2 regions of the Cellulosimicrobium sp. Marseille-Q8652 genome follow, and region 1 is predicted to be linked to the other one. Evidence: riboswitches for the same ligand, from Rfam matches in the RefSeq annotation. Region 1 holds a riboswitch; the other holds the start of a gene.

The links. Region 1 has a riboswitch for S-adenosylmethionine ahead of ACWPWV_RS04375 (aminotransferase class V-fold PLP-dependent enzyme). Riboswitches for the same ligand answer to the same signal wherever they lie in the genome.
Region 2: linked by a shared signal. The riboswitch ahead of ACWPWV_RS08115 (methylenetetrahydrofolate reductase) and the one ahead of ACWPWV_RS04375 (aminotransferase class V-fold PLP-dependent enzyme) in region 1 are both predicted to bind S-adenosylmethionine.

The regions. Positions count from the first base shown of each region.
Region 1 is NZ_CBCOPS010000001.1:989,717-998,571, forward strand. Features, by position in the region: gene ACWPWV_RS04350 (acetyl-CoA C-acetyltransferase) at 1-1,168, shown strand, start outside; gene ACWPWV_RS04355 (3-oxoacyl-ACP reductase) at 1,197-2,618, shown strand; gene ACWPWV_RS04360 (MaoC/PaaZ C-terminal domain-containing protein) at 2,615-3,679, shown strand; gene ACWPWV_RS04365 (GNAT family N-acetyltransferase) at 3,787-4,407, opposite strand; gene ACWPWV_RS04370 (CsbD family protein) at 4,505-4,675, shown strand; gene ACWPWV_RS04375 (aminotransferase class V-fold PLP-dependent enzyme) at 4,986-6,419, opposite strand; SAM riboswitch class IV at 6,454-6,569, opposite strand; gene ACWPWV_RS04380 (rhodanese-like domain-containing protein) at 6,850-7,317, shown strand; gene ACWPWV_RS04385 (O-succinylhomoserine sulfhydrylase) at 7,314-8,567, shown strand; gene ACWPWV_RS04390 (class I SAM-dependent methyltransferase) at 8,646-8,855, shown strand, end outside.
Region 2 is NZ_CBCOPS010000001.1:1,841,436-1,850,290, reverse strand. Features, by position in the region: gene ACWPWV_RS08135 (histidine kinase) at 1-105, shown strand, start outside; gene ACWPWV_RS08130 (LytR/AlgR family response regulator transcription factor) at 102-956, shown strand; gene ACWPWV_RS08125 (heavy metal transporter) at 953-1,438, shown strand; gene ACWPWV_RS08120 (sodium/solute symporter) at 1,435-2,955, shown strand; SAM riboswitch class I at 3,063-3,165, shown strand; gene ACWPWV_RS08115 (methylenetetrahydrofolate reductase) at 3,283-4,344, shown strand; gene metE (5-methyltetrahydropteroyltriglutamate--homocysteine S-methyltransferase) at 4,377-6,866, shown strand; gene ACWPWV_RS08105 (hypothetical protein) at 6,965-7,219, opposite strand; gene ACWPWV_RS08100 (DUF2630 family protein) at 7,283-7,531, opposite strand; gene ACWPWV_RS08095 (VOC family protein) at 7,599-7,994, shown strand; gene ACWPWV_RS08090 (FBP domain-containing protein) at 8,464-8,855, shown strand, end outside.

The sequences.
Region 1 (8,855 bases):
GATCGGCGAGGTCGTCGGCGGGGCCGTGCTCAAGCACTCGCGCGACTTCAACCTCGTGCGCGAGTCGGTGCTGGGCTCGTCGCTCTCGCCGCAGACCCCCGCCTACGACCTCCAGCAGGCGTGCGCGACCGGGCTCGAGGCGACGATCGCCGTCGCGAACAAGATCCGCCTCGGCCAGGTCGAGTCCGCGATCGCGGGCGGCAGCGACACCGTGTCCGACGCGCCCGTCGCGGTGAGCGAGGGCCTGCGTCGTGCACTCCTCGACGCCTCGCACGCCAAGACCTTCCAGGCGCGGGTCAAGGCGTTCGCGAAGGTCCGTCCGTCCGACCTCGCGCCGCTCACGCCCGCGACCGACGAGCCCCGCACGGGCCTGTCGATGGGCGAGCACCAGGCGATCACGACGGCGCGGTGGGGCATCACGCGCGAGGCGCAGGACGAGCTCGCGCTCGCGAGCCACGAGCACCTCGCCGCGGCGTGGGACGCCGGGTTCTTCGACGACCTCGTCACGCCGTTCCGCGGGCTGGTGCGCGACCAGAACCTGCGCGCCGACTCGTCGCTCGAGAAGCTGGCCGCGCTCAAGCCGGTCTACGGCAAGCGGCTCGAGGGCACCGAGCCCACGATGACGGCGGGGAACTCCACACCGCTCACCGACGGCGCGTCGACCGTCCTCCTCGGCTCGCGGGAGTGGGCCGCCGCGCGCGACCTGCCCCTGCTCGCGCGCGTCGTGGACGCCGAGACCGCGGCCGTCGACTTCGTGCACGGCCACGAGGGCCTGCTCATGGCGCCCGCGCACGCCGTCCCGCGCCTGCTCGCGCGCAACGGCCTCTCGCTCGGCGACTTCGACCTCTACGAGATCCACGAGGCGTTCGCGTCGACCGTCCTCACGACGCTCAAGGCCTGGGAGGACGACGACTACTGCAGCACCGAGCTCGGCCTCGACGGCGCGCTCGGCTCGATCGGCCGCGCCCGGCTCAACGTCAACGGCTCGTCGCTCGCCGCGGGTCACCCGTTCGCCGCGACCGGCGGCCGCATCGTCGCGACGGCGGCCAAGCTGCTCGCGGCGAGGTCCGCCGAGACGGGCCGTCCCGCCCGAGCGCTGATCTCCGTGTGCGCGGCCGGCGGTCTCGGTGTCGCCGCGATCCTCGAGTCCGTCCCCGCCACCGCCTGACCGCCCCGACGACCGAGAGGACCACCCCGTGACCGACTCCTACGTCAAGGCCGTCAACTCCGGCTTCACCAAGACGCTCGCGAAGAAGCTGGGACTGCCCCGCCCCGCGGTCCTGCGCCGCTACCGGGCGGGCGACCCGCTGACCGTCGGGCCCGTCCTCGTCCTCGGCGGGACGCCCGGCGTCCACGACGACGCCGACCGCGTCGCCACCGCGCTGCTCGACGCGTTCGGGCTCGACGTGCGCCAGAACGCCGACGACCAGGTCCGCTGGGGCGCGATCGTCGTCGTGCTCACGCAGGCCGAGCGGCCGCAGGACGTCTCCGGCACCGTCATGGCGCTGTCCGCGAACCTGCGCCGCCTCGCGCCGAACGGCCGGGTCGTGACGATCTCGCGCGCCCCCGCCGACGGTGACTCCCCCGAGCTGGCCGCGACGCGCGAGGGCGTCGAGGGCTTCCTGCGCTCCGTCGCCAAGGAGCTGCGCTACGGCGCGACGGGCAACGGTGTCCAGCTCACCGACGACGTCCCCGTCGACAGCGCGAGCGCCCTCGCGACGCTGCGGTTCTTCCTCTCCGCGAGGTCGGCGTTCGTCGACGGCCAGGTCCTGCGCGTCGGCGCCGCGACCACGGCGGACGAGGGCACGGCCTCGGCCACGGGCGAGTCCGCCTCCGTCGCCGCCTCCCCCGCCGGAGCCCGGACGACCGACCGACCGCTGCAGGGCAAGGTCGCCGTCGTCACGGGCGCGGCGCGGGGCATCGGCGCCGAGGTGGCGCGCACGCTCGCGCGCGACGGCGCGAAGGTCGTGGTCGTGGACGTCCCGGCCGCGGGCGAGTCGCTCGCGAAGGTCGCCAACGAGATCGGGGGCACCGCGCTCCAGCTCGACGTGACCTCCGACGACGCGGGCGCCCGCATCCTCGAGCACGCCCGGGCACGCCACGGTGGTCTCGACGTCCTCGTGCACAACGCCGGCATCCTGCGCGACAAGCTGCTCGCCAACATGTCCGCCGACAAGTGGGACGCCGTGGTCTCCGTGAACCTGGCCGCGCAGGTGCGCATCACGGAGTACCTGCTCGGCGCCAACGGGTTCTCGGGCGAGCCGCGCATCGTGTCGCTCGCGTCGACGAGCGGCATCGCGGGCAACCGCGGTCAGGCGAACTACGCGTTCTCGAAGGCGGGCGTCATCGGGCACACGCGCGCCTTCGCGCGTCTCCTCGAGGGTCCGGCCGGTCCTGGCGGCACCGCGAACGCCGTCGCGCCGGGGTTCATCGAGACGGAGATGACCGCGTCGATCCCGTTCGTCACGCGCGAGGTGGCGCGCCGCGTCTCGTCGCTCCAGCAGGGCGGGCAGCCCGTGGACGTCGCCGAGGCGATCGCGTTCCTCGCCTCCCCCGACGCGGCGGGCGTGAACGGTCAGGTGCTGCGCGTGTGCGGGCAGAGCATGGTGGGCCGGTGACGGCCGCCCCGCAGGAGCGGGTCGAGACGCTGCCCGCGGTCCCCGGTCTCGGCGGTCTCTACGCTCGCGGGGTCGCGGCGTCGGCCCGCCTGGCGGCCGCGCGCCGCCTGCCCCGCCGGGGCCACGACGTCCTCGCCCTGCCCGACGTCGTGCACCGCGTCGCGGGAGTCCCGACGGGCGACGAGGCCGTCCCCGGCGCCGTCGGCAGCGCCGAGCACCTCGCGCGGTACGCCGAGGTCGTGGGCGAGGCGCCGTCCGACGTGCTGCCGGCCGGCTACCTCCACGTGCTGGGCTTCCCGCTCGCGACGGCGCTCATGGTGCGGGGGGACTTCCCGCTGCCGCTGCTCGGCATGGTGCACCTCGCGAACTCGGTGTCCGTCGTGCGCCCGGTACGCCTCGGCGACTCGCTCGAGGTCCGCGCGTGGGCCCGCGACCTGCGCCCGCACCGGCGGGGCGCCCAGGTGGACCTCGTCACCGAGATCTCGGTCGAGCGCACGGACGCGGAACGGGCGGCCGGCTCCGGGCTGCCCGCGACGACGCTCGCGTACCGCGGCGTCTCGACCTACCTGGCGAAGGGCGTGCGTCTCCCCGAGGAGCCGGGCCACGAGGACGCTCCGGCGGCCTCCGGCACCGACACGTTCGTGCCGCCGCTCCCGACGGCGTGCTGGTCGCTCGGGCCAGGGACCGGTCGCGCGTACGCCGCCGTGTCGGGCGACCGCAACCCCATCCACACGTCCGCGCTCGGCGCGAAGGCGTTCGGGTTTCCCCGGGCGATCGCCCACGGCATGTACACGGCAGCGCGCGCGCTCGCCGCTGCGGGCCCGGCGCGGGGCGAGACGTACGACTGGACCGTCACGTTCGCCAGGCCGGTCCTCCTGCCGAGCACGGTCGACGTCGCCGTCCGCCCGACCGCGAGCGTGAGCCCCGAGGTGCGCGACGCCGTCGCGCAGGTCGCGCCGGCCGAGCCCCAGGGCGCGGGCAACCGGGACGCAGGCCTCACCTTCCTGGCCTGGGACCGCACGGGCCGGCTGCACCTGTCGGGCACGGTCGTCCCACGCTGACCACGGCGGACCTCGTCACCGTCGCGACGTCGCACCGGCCACCGCGGTCGTCCACAGGCGTACCCACGACGCGGATCACGCCGCCCACGAGAGGGTCGAGCCGCCGGTCAGGACGCGCGCAGGCGGGCGAGCAGCCCGTCGCGGACCGGCGGCCACTCGTCGAGCAGGATCGAGAAGTACGCCGTGTCCTGGCGCGACCCGTCCGGTGCCACGCGGTGGCTGCGCAGCACGCCCTCCGGCTGCGCGCCGAGCCGGGTGATCGCGCCGATCGACCGGGCGTTGCGGGCGTCGGCGCGCAGCGCGACCCGGGTCACCCCGAGCTCGTCGAACGCGTGCCGCAGCAGCAGGTACTTGCACGCCGGGTTCGTCGCGCCACCCCACCACCGCCGGGCGTAGAACGTCGAGCCGAGCTCGACCCTGCCCTGCGCCGGGACCCACTCGTAGAGCGACGTGCTCCCCCGGACCTGCCACGCGTCGTCGGGTACGCCCGTCCGGGCGTCGGCGTCCGGCGCGGGCCCGAGGACCGCGAACGCGAGCCGGCCCGGCGCCGCGACGGCGTCGCGCACGTACGCGGTCATGGCCTCGTCACCCCGCGGCGTCGGGCTCGACATGCCCGCCCAGATCCCGTCGTCGACGAGGGCGCCGAGCGCGGGCGCGTGGTGCTCGGCGAGCGGGACGAGCCGGACGCCGAAGCCGTCGAGCCGGGTGTCGTGCTGCACGGGGGACATCCCACCACGGACGGTCTCCGTGCGGCACGACGTCTCAGCGCGTGCGGGCACGCGAGAACGTGCCTACGGTCGGGACAACCGACGAGAGGAGATCCCCATGGGACTCGGTGACAAGATCGAGCACGCTGCCGAAGAGGCCAAGGGCAAGATCAAGGAGACCACCGGCAAGGCGAAGGACGACGAGCGCCTCGAGGCGGAGGGCAAGGGCGAGCAGTCCAAGGCCAACGTCAAGCAGGCCGGCGACGACGTCCGCGACGCCTTCAAGTAGTCGGACCCGTGGTCCTCGGACCACAGCTGCGCATCACGAGGGTCCCGCCACGAGGCGGGGCCCTCGTCGCGTCCGGGCCGACGCGTGAGGTCGCCGGGGTCAGGAGCCGGTGAGCGGTCCAGCGCGCTCCGGGGCCAGCGGTTCCCGGCGGAAGCCATCCCCGTGAGGACGACGTCGTGCAGCACGGCGCACATCAGAGCACACGCCGGCCGCCGCGCACAGAGGGTTCGGCGACGTCGTGGACAACGCTCGTCGACGGTCCGGTGAACACGCTCGCGCGAGGACGGCCGGCGCGCCGTCCTCCCGACCCTCAGTCCGCCGGGCCGCACGCCGCGGCGTCGGCGAGGAGGCCGGCCGCGGCGGTCGCGAACAGCCCGTCCAGGCCGGACCCCGACGGCACCGGGCGCGGGTCGTCGACGACGGTCCAGCACCCGTCGACCACCGCGTACGCCACCGTCGGGCCGTCCTCGACGTAGGCGCGGACGGCGGCGACGAGGCGCGCGACCTCCTCCCCGCGCGTCCCCACGCCCACCGACGCGCGGATCGCGCCGCCGTCGTGGCCGAGCCGCGCCAGCAGCGGGTGCGCGCAGAACCGGCCGTCGCGCACGCCGATGCCGTGCTCCGCGGACAGGTAGGCGGCGACGAGCCCCGGGTCGTGGCCCGTCACGGAGAACGTCACGACACCGACCGGGTCGACCGCGTCGGGCCACACGCTCACCACGCGCACGCCGTCGATCCGCGACAGCCCGTCGACGAGCGCGCTCCGCAGCGCGGCCTCGTGCTCGTGCAGGGCGGCCGGGTCGAGGCCCGCGAGCGCGTCGCACGCCGCCGCGAGCGCGACGGCGCCCACGACGTTGGGCGAGCCGGCCTCGTGGCGCGCGGGCGCCGTCTGCCACGCCGTGCCGTCGACGCGCACCTGGCGCACCGCGCCCCCGCCCGCGAGGTACGGCGTGCCCGCGTCGAGCCAGTCCCGGCGCCCGACGAGCGCGCCCGCGCCGAACGGCGCGTAGGTCTTGTGGCCGGAGAAGGCGACGTAGTCGACGCCGGTCCCGGCGAGCGAGAACCCGCGGTGCGGGACGAGCTGGGCGCCGTCGAGCACCACCCGGGCACCGGCGTCGTGCGCGAGCCGGACGACCTGCTCGACCGGCAGGGACTCACCCGTGACGTTCGACGCGCCGGTCACCGCGAGCAGCGCGTAGTCGAAGCGCGCGAGCTCGGCGCGCAGGCCCGACAGCGTCTCGGCGACGCTCACGCCGCCCGCGAGCACGGTCGCGCCGCCCGTGCGCTGCCAGGGCAGGAGGTTCGCGTGGTGCTCGACGTCGAGGACGAGCACGCGACCGGGCGTGCCGTCCGCGTTCGCGGGGACGCAGCCCGCGAGGAGGTTGAGCGAGTCGGTGGTGTTGCGCGTGACGACCGTGACGTCGTCCGTCCGCGCGCCCACGAACGCCCCGATCGTGCGGCGCGCGGCCTCGTAGAGCGCGGTGGAGACCTGCGACAGGTACCCGGCGCCCCGGTGGACGCTCGCGTAGAGCGGCAGCACCTCGGTGACGCGGTCGGCCACGGACCGGAGCGCGGGTGCCGACGCCGCGACGTCGAGGTTCGCGTACGGGACGCTGCGGCCGTCGACGAGCGGGACGAGCGTGTCGGCGCCCACGACGGGGAGCACGGGCGGCAGCGCGGCGACGTCCTGCGCGCGGAGGACCGGGGCGGCCGGCGGACAGGAGAGTTCGGCGAGAGCAGGCATGGCACGGTCCTCCGAGGTCGTGTCGGGGAGGTGCTCCCCGCGCTTGCCGCACGCCGGTCGGCGTGCGGCCCGGTCGTCACCCGGGGCACCCCGCCGCGAGAGGAGGGTTGCCGGCCAGCAAACCGGGGTTTCACGCTGGCACTCATGACCTGTCACCCAGGATGTGGGAGGCGTCGCGACCGTGTCAACCGGTGGGCAGGGGGTCTCGCATCGCGGGACGCCGGTCGTGCACGAGGTGGCTTCCACGGGGCGAGACGGGCGTTCCGGGCGCCGGGCAGGGTGACGTACGATCCGATCAACCATCCGGAGCGGCCGAGTGACGTGGCACGTCGACGCCGCAGCAACCCCCCGGGTCCGCGCCGGCCGGAGCACCACCGGCGGCGCAGGCACGGGCGAGGGTGCTACTGCCACGACCGATGGAGGAGATCCCATGAGCGACCTGACCCCCCGTCCCGCCGCCGGCTACGCCGGCGACATCACGCCCCGGGAGGCGTGGGACCTGCTCGCCGCCGACGAGCGCGCCGTCCTCGTGGACGTCCGCACCGAGGGCGAGTGGCGCACCGTCGGCGTGCCCGACGTCGCGCAGCTCGGCCGCGAGGTCGTCTTCGACGAGTGGGTGACGCCGTCCGGGCCCAACCCCGCGTTCGTGGACCGGCTCGCCGAGGCGGGCCTCGCCCCGGGCGACGAGCGACCCGTCGTGTTCCTGTGCCGCTCCGGCCAGCGCTCGATCGGCGCCGCGCGCGCGGCGACCGCGGCCGGTCTCGGGCCGTCCTACAACGTGCTCGAGGGGTTCGAGGGCGCGCCCGGGTTCAGCGGCGCGCGCGACGCCGAGGGCTGGAAGGTGCGCGGCCTGCCCGTCACCTCGTACTCCGCCGCCGAGGGCGGCACCGCGCGATGAGCGCGGGAGACGGCACCGGGCACGTCGCGGGCGGCTCGGGCCGCAAGCCGCTGCCCGCGAGCGCCCGTCCCGCGACGCTCGCCGTGCGGGGCGGCAACGCGCGCACGGAGTTCCAGGAGACGTCCGAGGCGCTGTTCCTCACGCAGGGCTACACGTACGACCGCGCGTCCGACGCCGAGGCCGCCTTCAAGGGCGAGCTCGACCGGTTCGTGTACTCCCGGTACGGCAACCCGACCGTGCACACGTTCGAGGAGCGGCTGCGCCTCATCGAGGGCGCACAGGCGTGCTACGCGACGGCGTCGGGCATGTCGGCCGTGTTCACCTCGCTCGCGGCGCTCGTGCGGTCCGGGTCGCGGATCGTCGCGGCGCGCGCGCTGTTCGGGTCGAGCGTCGTGATCTTCGACGAGATCTTCGCCAAGTGGGGCGTGCGGACCGACTACGTCGACGGCCACGTGCTGTCGCAGTGGGAGGAGGCGCTCTCGACGCCGGCGGACGTCGTGTTCTTCGAGACGCCGTCCAACCCCATGCAGGACATCGTCGACGCGCGGCGCGTGAGCGAGCTCGCGCACGCCGCGGGCGCGGTCGTGGTGCTCGACAACGTGTTCGCGACGCCCCTCATGCAGAAGCCGCTCGAGCTCGGCGCGGACGTCGTCGTGTACTCCGCGACGAAGCACATCGACGGGCAGGGGCGCGTGCTCGGCGGGGCGATCCTCGGGTCCGAGGAGTACATCGGCGGGCCGGTGCAGACGTTCATCCGCAACACGGGCCCGACCCTCTCGGCCTTCAACGCGTGGGTCCTGCTCAAGGGGCTGGAGACGATGCCGGTACGCGTCGCCGCGCAGAACGCGAGCGCCGAGCGCGTGGCCGAGGCGCTGGAGCAGCTCCCCGGGATCGGCCGCGTGCGCTACCCGTTCCTCGCGTCGCACCCGCAGCGCGAGCTGGCGCGCTCGCAGCAGACGGGTGGCGGGACGGTCGTCACGTTCGACCTCGCCGTGCCCGAGGGGACCGACCCGGAGACCGCCAAGAAGCGTGCGTTCACGTTCCTCGACGCGCTGCAGGTCGTCGACATCTCGAACAACCTGGGCGACGCCAAGTCGTTGATCACCCACCCGGCGACGACGACGCACCGCAAGCTCGGGCCCGAGGGCCGCGCGGCGGTCGGGATCGCGGAGACGACGGTCCGGCTGTCGGTCGGGCTCGAGGACCCGCTCGACGTGATCGAGGACGTCGAGCAGGCGCTCCACGCCTGACCGGCGCCTCCCACCCGGACGTGGCCGACGCGCACATTGCCGTGGACGACGGCAAGCCGTGCGCCTAGCGTCGCGGTCGTGCCCGACGCGATCTTCGACGACCCGACCCTGGCCGCGCTGTACGACCCGCTCGACCCGGACCGCTCCGACCTCGATGCGTACGTGGCGATCGTCGACGAGCTGGGCGCACGGTCGGTCCTGGACGTCGGCTGCGGCACCGGGACGTTCGCGTGCCTGCTCGCGCTGCGCGGGATCGACGTGGTCGGCGTGGACCCGGCGGGCGCGTCG
Region 2 (8,855 bases), 850 kb from region 1:
GACGACCACGCGCTGGAGATCGAGACCGCTCCCGGCTCCGGCACCATGGTGCGGATGCGCATCCCGCTCTCGCAGCCCCTGCACGAGACCGAGGCCCGCCCGTGACGGCACCCCCCGGCACGACGGACGGGCCGACGCTCGACGTCCTCGTCGCCGACGACGAGCGCCCGGTGCTCGACGACCTCGCCCGACTCCTCGGCGCCGACCCGCACGTCCGGTCCGTGCGCACGGCGGCCACCGGCTCGGAGGCTCTGCGCGTCCTCGCCGAGGAACGGCTCGACGCCGCGTTCCTCGACATCCACATGCCCGGCCTCAGCGGTCTGGACCTCGCGCGGGCCCTGTCGCGGTTCGCGCACCGTCCCGCCGTCGTGCTCGTCACCGCGGACGAGGCGCGCGCGCTCGAGGCCTTCGACCTCGAGGTCGTCGACTACGTCCTCAAGCCCGTGCGGCGCGAGCGGCTCGCGCGCGCCGTCGAGCGCGTCGTCGCGCGGGTCGAGGCCGAGCGGCCCGCGCCACCTGCCGCGCCGTCGTCGGACCGGCCGCCCGCACCCGACGAGGGACGCCGCGCGCCCGCGGAGGGCGGCCGGCGGCCCCCGGCCGGTGACGCGACCCCCGGCGACGAGACCCTCGCCGTGACCGTCGGCCAGACCACCCGGGTCGTGCGCCGCAGCGCCGTGCGCTGGGTCCAGGCGCAGGGCGACTACACGCGGCTCGTCACGGACACGGACTCCTACCTCGTGCGCGAGCCGATCACCGACCTCGAGGAGCGCTGGACGGAGGCCGGCTTCCTGCGCGTCCACCGCTCCTACCTCGTGCAGCGCGGCGCGGTCACCGCCGCGCGCTTCGGAGGGCCACGGCCCGTGCTCGTCGTCGCCGGCCACGAGGTGCCCGTGAGCCGCCGCATGCTCCCGGCAGTCCGGGACGCGCTGCTGCGGCCGCACCGGCGGCCGTCGTGAGCACCCCCGGCGAGGACGCCGACGGCGGCGAGCACGGGGTTCGCGCTCCACGCGTGCGCGTGCGCTCGACCGACCCCGCCCCGCCCGGCCACCCCGGTGGCCCGGGCGACCCTGGGCCCCGGCCCGACGCCGCGCCGTCGGGCACCGCCGCGCGCCCGCCCCGGGCCGTGGACACCGGAGACGACGCGACGGTCTACGCCCGGAGCCTCGCGCGCGCCCAGCTCCGGCTCGGGCTCGCGTGCGCGGGGACGTTCCTCGTCGCGGTCCTCCTGCTGGCCCTGCTCGTCACGACGACGAGCGCGCTCGACGACGTCGTCGTCGCGGGGGTTCCCCTGCCCTGGCTGGTCCACGCGTACGGCTTCTACCCCGTGATCGTGGCCTTCGCCGTCGTGTTCGCCGTCGCGGCGGCCCGCAACGAGCGGCGGTTCCGTGCGCTCGCGGAGCCCGGCGCGGCCGCGGACCAGCCCGCGGAGGACGAGTGAGCACCGCGCTGCCCCTCGTGGCCGTCGGGATGCTCCTGCTCGCGACGGTGCTCATCGGCGTCTACGGCCTGCGGATCTCCCGCACGACGAGCGACTTCTTCGTCGCGTCGCGCACGGTCCGGCCGGTGTGGAACGCGTCGGCGATCAGCGGCGAGTACCTCTCGGCCGGGACGTTCCTCGGGTTGTCCGGGCTGGCGCTGCTCGCAGGCTCCGAGGCGTTCTGGTTCCCCGTCGGGTACGCCGCGGGCTACCTGCTCGTGCTGCTGTTCGTCGCCGGGCCGCTGCGCCGCAGCGGCGCCTACACGATCCCCGACTTCGTCCAGGCGCGTCTCGACTCCGTCACCGCGCGCCGCGTGACGAGCGTCCTCGTGCTCGTCATCGGGTGGCTCTACGTGGTCCCGCAGCTGCACGGCGCGGCGCTCGTCATCGCGGCCGTCGCGCCCGTCCCGCCCTGGGTCGGCTCGGTCGGCGTCGCCGCGGTCGTGTGCGTCGTCGTCGCGGCGGGCGGCATGCGGTCCATCACCTACGTCCAGGCGTTCCAGTACTGGGTCAAGCTCACCGCCCTCGCCGTGCCGGTCGTGTTCCTGCTCCTCGCGCTCGGGGCCGACGGCGGCCCGCTCGCCGACGCCACCGCGCACGACCCGGCCGTGGTGTTCCCCCACGCGCAGGGTCCCGCCGCGACCGACGTCTACGCCACGACGTCGCTCCTGCTCGCCCTGCTGCTCGGCACGATCGGCCTCCCCCACGTCCTCGTGCGCTTCTACACGAGCCCCGACGGCGGGTCGGCGCGGCGCACGACCGTCGTCGTCATCGTCATGATCAGCCTCTTCTACATGGTGTCGAGCACGATGGGCCTCGTCGCCCGCGTCGTCGCACCGGACCTCGCCGAGCCCGGTCTCGCCGACACCGTCGTGCTCACGCTCCCGACGCGCCTCGTCGCGGGAGCGGGCGGGGAGCTGCTCGCGGCGCTGGTCGTCGCCGGGGCGTTCGCGGCGTTCCTCGGCACGTCGTCGGGGCTCGTCGTGGCGCTCGCCGGCGTGGTCAGCCAGGACCTGTTCGGCGGCACGGTCCGCTCGTTCCGGTGGTCGGCCGTCGCGTGCACCCTCGTGCCGCTGGCCGTCGCGCTCGTCACCATCCCGCAGGGCCTCGTGACGAGCGTCGGCACGGTGTTCGTGTTCGCCGCGTCCGCGCTGTCCCCGGTGATCCTGCTCGGCGTGTGGTGGCGCGGGCTCACGGCCCGCGGCGCGGTGGCCGGGATGGTCGTCGGCGCGGTGCTCTGCGCGACGGCGCTGCTCGCCTCGTCCGCGATCGGCACCGGTTACGGGGTGGCGCCGTCGGGCGGGGACGACGCCGTGCCGGGATGGGTGCGAGCGCTCCTCGGGCAGCCGGCCGCGTGGACCGTCCCGCTCGCGACGGCGACGGTCGTCGTCGTGTCGCGGCTGGACCGCCGCGGGCCGCCGCTGCGGGCCGACCGGATCCTGCGCCGGCTGCACGTGCCCGAGATCCCCCGCCGATGAGCCGCGCGCCGACCGCCGCGCGCGTCGGCCTCCCGGCCGCCCGTGACACACCCGTCTCACCTGACGAGCGCCCTCGACCGCATGGCGGATACCGCTTAGGATCGGGTGAACCATCCAGAGCGGTCGAGAGTCCTGGCTCGACGACACCGCAGCAACCCGCCGACGGAAGCCTCCCGAGGACAAAGGTGCTAACGCCAGGGTCGATGGAGTGACTATGGTCAACGAGGCATCCTTCGCGCACCGTCCGGGCCTTCCGTGCCCGACGGCGAGCGCTCCCGTCCGCACGTCGGCGCGCCCCGCCGCGCAGCCCCCGCGCGAGGTCGCGGCGTGAGCGTCGCCGACGCCGTCCGGCGCGCGCACGCCGAGACGGCGAGGCCCACGGTCTCGTTCGAGCTCATGCCGCCGCGGCGCCCGGACGCGGCGCCGAAGTTCTGGGAGACCGCGCGCCGGCTCGTCGCGACGCAGCCGGACTTCCTCTCCGTGACGTACGGCGCGGCGGGCACCGACCGCAAGACGTCGCTCGACGTCATCGGCCGGCTCCTGCACGGGACGCCCGTGCACGCGATCGCGCACCTCACGTGCGTCGGGGCGTCCCGCGAGCACGTCGAGGACGTCATCACCGACTTCCTCGACGCCGGGGTGCGGAGCTTCCTCGCGCTGCGGGGCGACCCCCCGAAGGACCAGCCGGACTGGCGGCCGGCCCCGGACGGCGTGGGGTCGAGCCTCGAGCTCGTCGCGCTCCTGCGCGAGGTCGAGGCGTCGCGCTGCGCCGCGAACCCCTCGCTCGCGCTGCGCGGCGCGGCCCGCCCCCTGACGATCGCCGTCGCGACGTTCGTCGACGGCAACCGCGACGCCGGCACGACGCGCACCCAGGAGGTGCAGCGCCTGCTCGAGAAGCAGCAGGCGGGCGCCAGCTTCGCGATCACGCAGCTGTTCTACGACGCGTCGTCGTACACCGACTTCGTCGCCGAGGCCCGTGCGGCCGGAGTGACGATCCCCGTCCTCGCCGGGCTGCTGCCCACGACGGAGCCGCGCAGGCTCCGTCGCGTCGAGGAGCTCACGGGCGTCCCTGCACCCCAGCGCCTGCTGGACGCGCTCGACGCCCTGCCCGACCCCGAGGCGCAGCACGCCTACGGGATCGCGTACTCGTCCGACCTCGCGCAGCGCGTCCTCGACGCCGGTGCGCCGGGCCTGCACGTGTACACGTTCAACAAGTACCGCGCCGCTCTTGACCTGCTCGAGGGTGTTCACCTCGGCGGCGGGACGCCCGGGACCGACGACTCGGCTGTCGTCGACCTCCCCGGCGGTCCGGACCTGGCCAGCGGGCCGTGGGTCACCGGCACCTCCCTGCCCACGACGGGCGTCGCCTCACGCGGCACACCCGTCTGACCGGTCCTCAGGACCAGCAAGAGGTTTCGATCATGACCGCTTCCGTACCCTCCCCTACCCATTTTCCGGCCGGGACCGTCCTCGGCTACCCGCGCATCGGGCGCCGGCGTGAGCTCAAGAAGGCCGTCGAGGCCTTCTGGGCCGGCCGCACGACCGCCGACGAGCTCGAGGCCACCGCGCGCGACCTGCGGATCGCGACCGTGCGGCGGCTCGTCGACCTCGGCCTCGGCGCCGACGACGCGTCCGTCCCCGGCTCGTTCTCCTCCTACGACCAGGTGCTCGACGTCGTCGCGATGCTCGGCGCCGTGCCGTCCCGGTTCGCCGGGCTCACCGACGCCGAGGGCCGGCTCGACCTCGCGGGGTACTTCGCGGTCGCTCGCGGCACCGGCGGCCAGGACTCGCGGGCACCCCTCGAGATGACCAAGTGGTTCGACACGAACTACCACTACCTCGTGCCCGAGATCGGTCCGGACACCCCGATCCGGTTCGTCGACGACCACGTCGTGCGCCAGTTCGTCGAGGCCAAGGAGGCCGGGGTCGTGACCCGGCCGGTCGTCGTCGGGCCGGTGACGTTCCTCGCGCTGTCGAAGGCCGCCGACGACGCCCCCGCCGGGTACTCGCCGCTCGACCGCCTGGACGACGTCGTCGCCGCCTACGCCGACCTGCTGCGCGCGCTCGCCGCGGCGGGCGCGCCGTGGGTCCAGCTCGACGAGCCGATCCTCGTCACGGACTCGGCGGACGCCGCGGAGCTCGCCGAGGCGGTCGAGAGGGCGTACCGCGCGCTCGCCACGGATCTCCAGCCCGTGCGGAGCCCCGGGTCGGACGGCAACCAGACGTCCGGGTCCCGCGAGAACCCGGCCTCGGCAGACGACACGCGGCCCGCGATCCTCGTCGCCGCGCCATACGGGCGGCTCGAGACCTCGCCGGGTCCGGACGGCCGGTCTCTCGACTTCCTTGCGGTCCTGGCCGAAACGGACGTCGAGGCGATCGCGCTCGACGGCGTCGCCGCCGACCTTCCCGACGGCCTGCCCTCGGGGCTCGGGACAAAGACCCTCGTCCTCGGCGTGATCGACGGGCACAACGTGTGGCGCGCCGACCTCGCCGCGAAGCTCGACCTGCTCGAGGCGTACGTGCCCGGACCGGACCTGGGAGCGGTCGCCGTCGGCACGTCGACGTCGCTGCTGCACGTGCCGCACGACGTCGAGGACGAGACGTTCGCCGAGCCGGGCACGGCCCCGGGCACGACGCTCGACCCCCGCCTGCGCGAGTGGCTCGCGTTCGCCGACCAGAAGGTCGGGGAGGTCGCGACGCTCGCCCGCGCCCTCACGGAGGGCCGCGAGGCCGTGGCCGACGCGCTCGCCGCGTCGAGCGCCGCCGTCGCGTCGCGCGCGGCCGCGGAGGGCGTCGTCGTCCCCGCCGTGCGCGAGCGCGCCGCCGCGCTGTCCGACGCGGACTTCGCGCGCGGCCCGTACGCGGAACGGGCGGCCGCCCAGCAGGAGCACCTGAACTTGCCGCCGCTGCCGACCACGACCATCGGGTCGTTCCCGCAGACCCCGGAGATCCGCCGCGCCCGCGCGCTGTGGACCAAGGGCGCGCTCTCGGACGCCGACTACACGGCGGCCATGCGCGACGAGATCGCACGCGTCGTCGCGCTGCAGGAGGAGCTGGGCCTCGACGTGCTCGTGCACGGCGAGCCCGAGCGCAACGACATGGTCCAGTACTTCGCGGAGCACCTCGACGGGTTCGCCGTCACCGCGAACGGCTGGGTGCAGTCGTACGGGTCGCGCTGCGTGCGCCCGCCGCTGCTGTGGGGCGACGTGCAGCGTCCCGCACCGATCACGGTCGAGTGGTCCGCGTACACCGCGTCGCTCACCGACAAGCCGGTCAAGGGCATGCTCACCGGGCCGGTGACGATCCTCGCGTGGTCGTTCGTGCGCGACGACCAGCCGCTCGGCGACACCGCGAACCAGGTCGGGCTCGCGCTGCGCGACGAGATCGCGGACCTCGAGGCGGCGGGCATCGGGATCGTGCAGGTCGACGAGCCCGCGCTGCGCGAGCTCCTCCCGCTGCGGCGCGCCGACCAGCCGGCGTACCTCGACTGGTCGGTGCGGTCGTTCCGCCTCGCGACGTCGGGCGTGGAGGCGGCGACGCAGATCCACACGCACCTGTGCTACTCGGAGTTCGGCGAGGTCATCGGGGCGATCGACGGCCTCGACGCCGACGTCACGTCGGTCGAGGCGGCTCGCTCGCGCATGGAGATCGTCCCCGAGCTCGCCGAGGCGGGCTATCACCGCGGGATCGGGCCGGGCGTCTACGACATCCACAGCCCGCGCGTGCCGTCGGCCGGCGAGGTCACGGAGCTGCTCGAGCTCGCCGTGAGGTCGATCGACCCGAAGGTCGTGTGGGTCAACCCCGACTGCGGGCTCAAGACCCGCCGCTACGAGGAGACGGTGCCGTCGCTCGAGCACCTCGTCGAGGCGGCGAAGGCCGTCCGCGCGACGCTCGAGCAGCCGGCGAGGTAGTACGGCAGGTCACGAGGTAGGACGCAGGTCGCGAGGGCGAACCTCGGGGGGTTCTCCCTCGCGACCTGTCGTCCTCGCGCGCCCTGCGGGGCAGGCGGTCAGCGCTCGGTGTTGCCCGTGAACGTCATCGGCCACATGAAGGCGATCGTGCACGCGGCGATGCCGCCGACGAACAGCCAGGCGCCGTAGGTGGCCTCGACCGACATGCCCGACCCCATGAGGACGATGCCGCCGACGAAGAGGGCCAGGGACACGACGAACCGCGCGAACGCGCCCGCGTGACCGGGGATGTCGCGGCCCTCGGTGCCGGTCGGGAGAGGGCTGTGCGCCGCCTGCTCGCTCGTCGTGGTCATGTCGGTGGCTCCTTCTGAGGTTCGGGGAGGGCTGGGGCTCGTCGGCCGGGTCGCTCCGACGAGTCACTCCAGATAGTGCTCCACGGTACCGGGGTCGCGGACGGTCGCGGTGTCGGGGTCCGCGCCGTACTCACGGGCCGCGTCCCGCTGACGCAGCAGGTCCCAGTACTGGTCGAGCTCGACCTCGATCGCCTGCAGCTCCTCGCGGTCGGCCGGAGCCGCGCCCTCGCCCGACCCGAGCCAGTCACGGATCGCGCGCTCTCGCGCGACAAGCTCGCTGATGTGCTCCCGGATCCCGCCGTCGCTCGCCATCCGCCCACGGTATTCCGGTCTCCGCCGGCAGGCACGCGATGCGGGGGCGGTGGTTAGGCTCCCCGGCATGACGACGACGATCGGCCGCACCGTCCTCCTGTGCCGCGACCTCGACGCGAGCGCCGCGTTCTGGGCGGACGGCTTCGGCTTCGGGACGCTGTTCCGCGGCGAGACCGAGGGATTCCCGCTGCTCCACGTCGGCCCGGGGCGCGTCGACGAGCCGGGCCTGTGGCTCGTCCCGCTGCCCGACGGCGCGTCCCCGCTCGTGCGCTCCGGCCTCCCGAACCTCGTGCTGTACGTCGACGACCTCGACGCGGCGGTCGGGCGCCTCGCGGCGATCGGCGTCGAGCCGACCGTCGGACCGGGGACCGACGACGAGACGGGCGACCGGTTCGCGCACGTCGAGGACCCGGACGGGCACCGCATCGTCGTCGTGCAGCTCGGCGACGCAGCGGCCGGCTGACGGTCCAGGGCGGCCGCCCGAACCCTGGGTTGTGCGGCTCCGCCCCCGCCGGTGGACCTCGGCGGGGTCGCTGAGGCACCATGGTTGGGTCGGTCAACCATCAGGCGCCGACGCCGCGGGCCGCGCACGGCTCGCGCGGACACCGGTCACGACCACGAGGAGACAGCGGATGCACGGCGTCACCGCAGGCTGCGAGGTGGCCGCGTCGGCCTGCTCGGCCGGCGCGTCGACCCGCACGTCGCCCGCCCGCCCTGAGCTGAGCCCGCACCCGGGCTGAGCCTGCTCCTGTGCACCGCTCCGGAGCGCTGCGGTCGGCCCGACGTCGGGCCCTCTCCTTCCCACGCCGCCGCCCGGGTGACCCGTGTCGCCCGGGCCCGGACCGCCGCCGTCGTGCACCGCGCGCTCCCGCGCCCGGTCGCGCCCGCGCCGTCCCGGCCGGCGGCTCCCGACCGCACCGGAAGCCTGAACCATGAACCCCTTGACCGAGAAGCAGATCCGCTCGTCCTTCGTCAACGCCTCGAAGCGCGAGGCCGCCCAGGCGACGCTCCCCGACCTCGACGCCCTCGACTGGGACCGCCTCGACTACCTCGGGTGGCGCGACCGCAGAGCGCCGCTCGCGTCGTACGCCGTCGTCCCGCTCGACGGCGAGCCCACGGGCATCCTGCTGCGCTCGTCCGACGCGAAGACCGGCGGCCCCCGCAAGCGCGCCGTGTGCGCGTGGTGCGAGGACGTCGTCGTCACGGAGGACGTGAGCCTCTACGTCGCGCGGCGCACCGGCGCCGCCGGCCGCCGCGGCAACACCGTCGGCACGCTCATCTGCACCGAGTTCCTCTGCTCGGCGAACGTCCGCCGTGCCCCGAC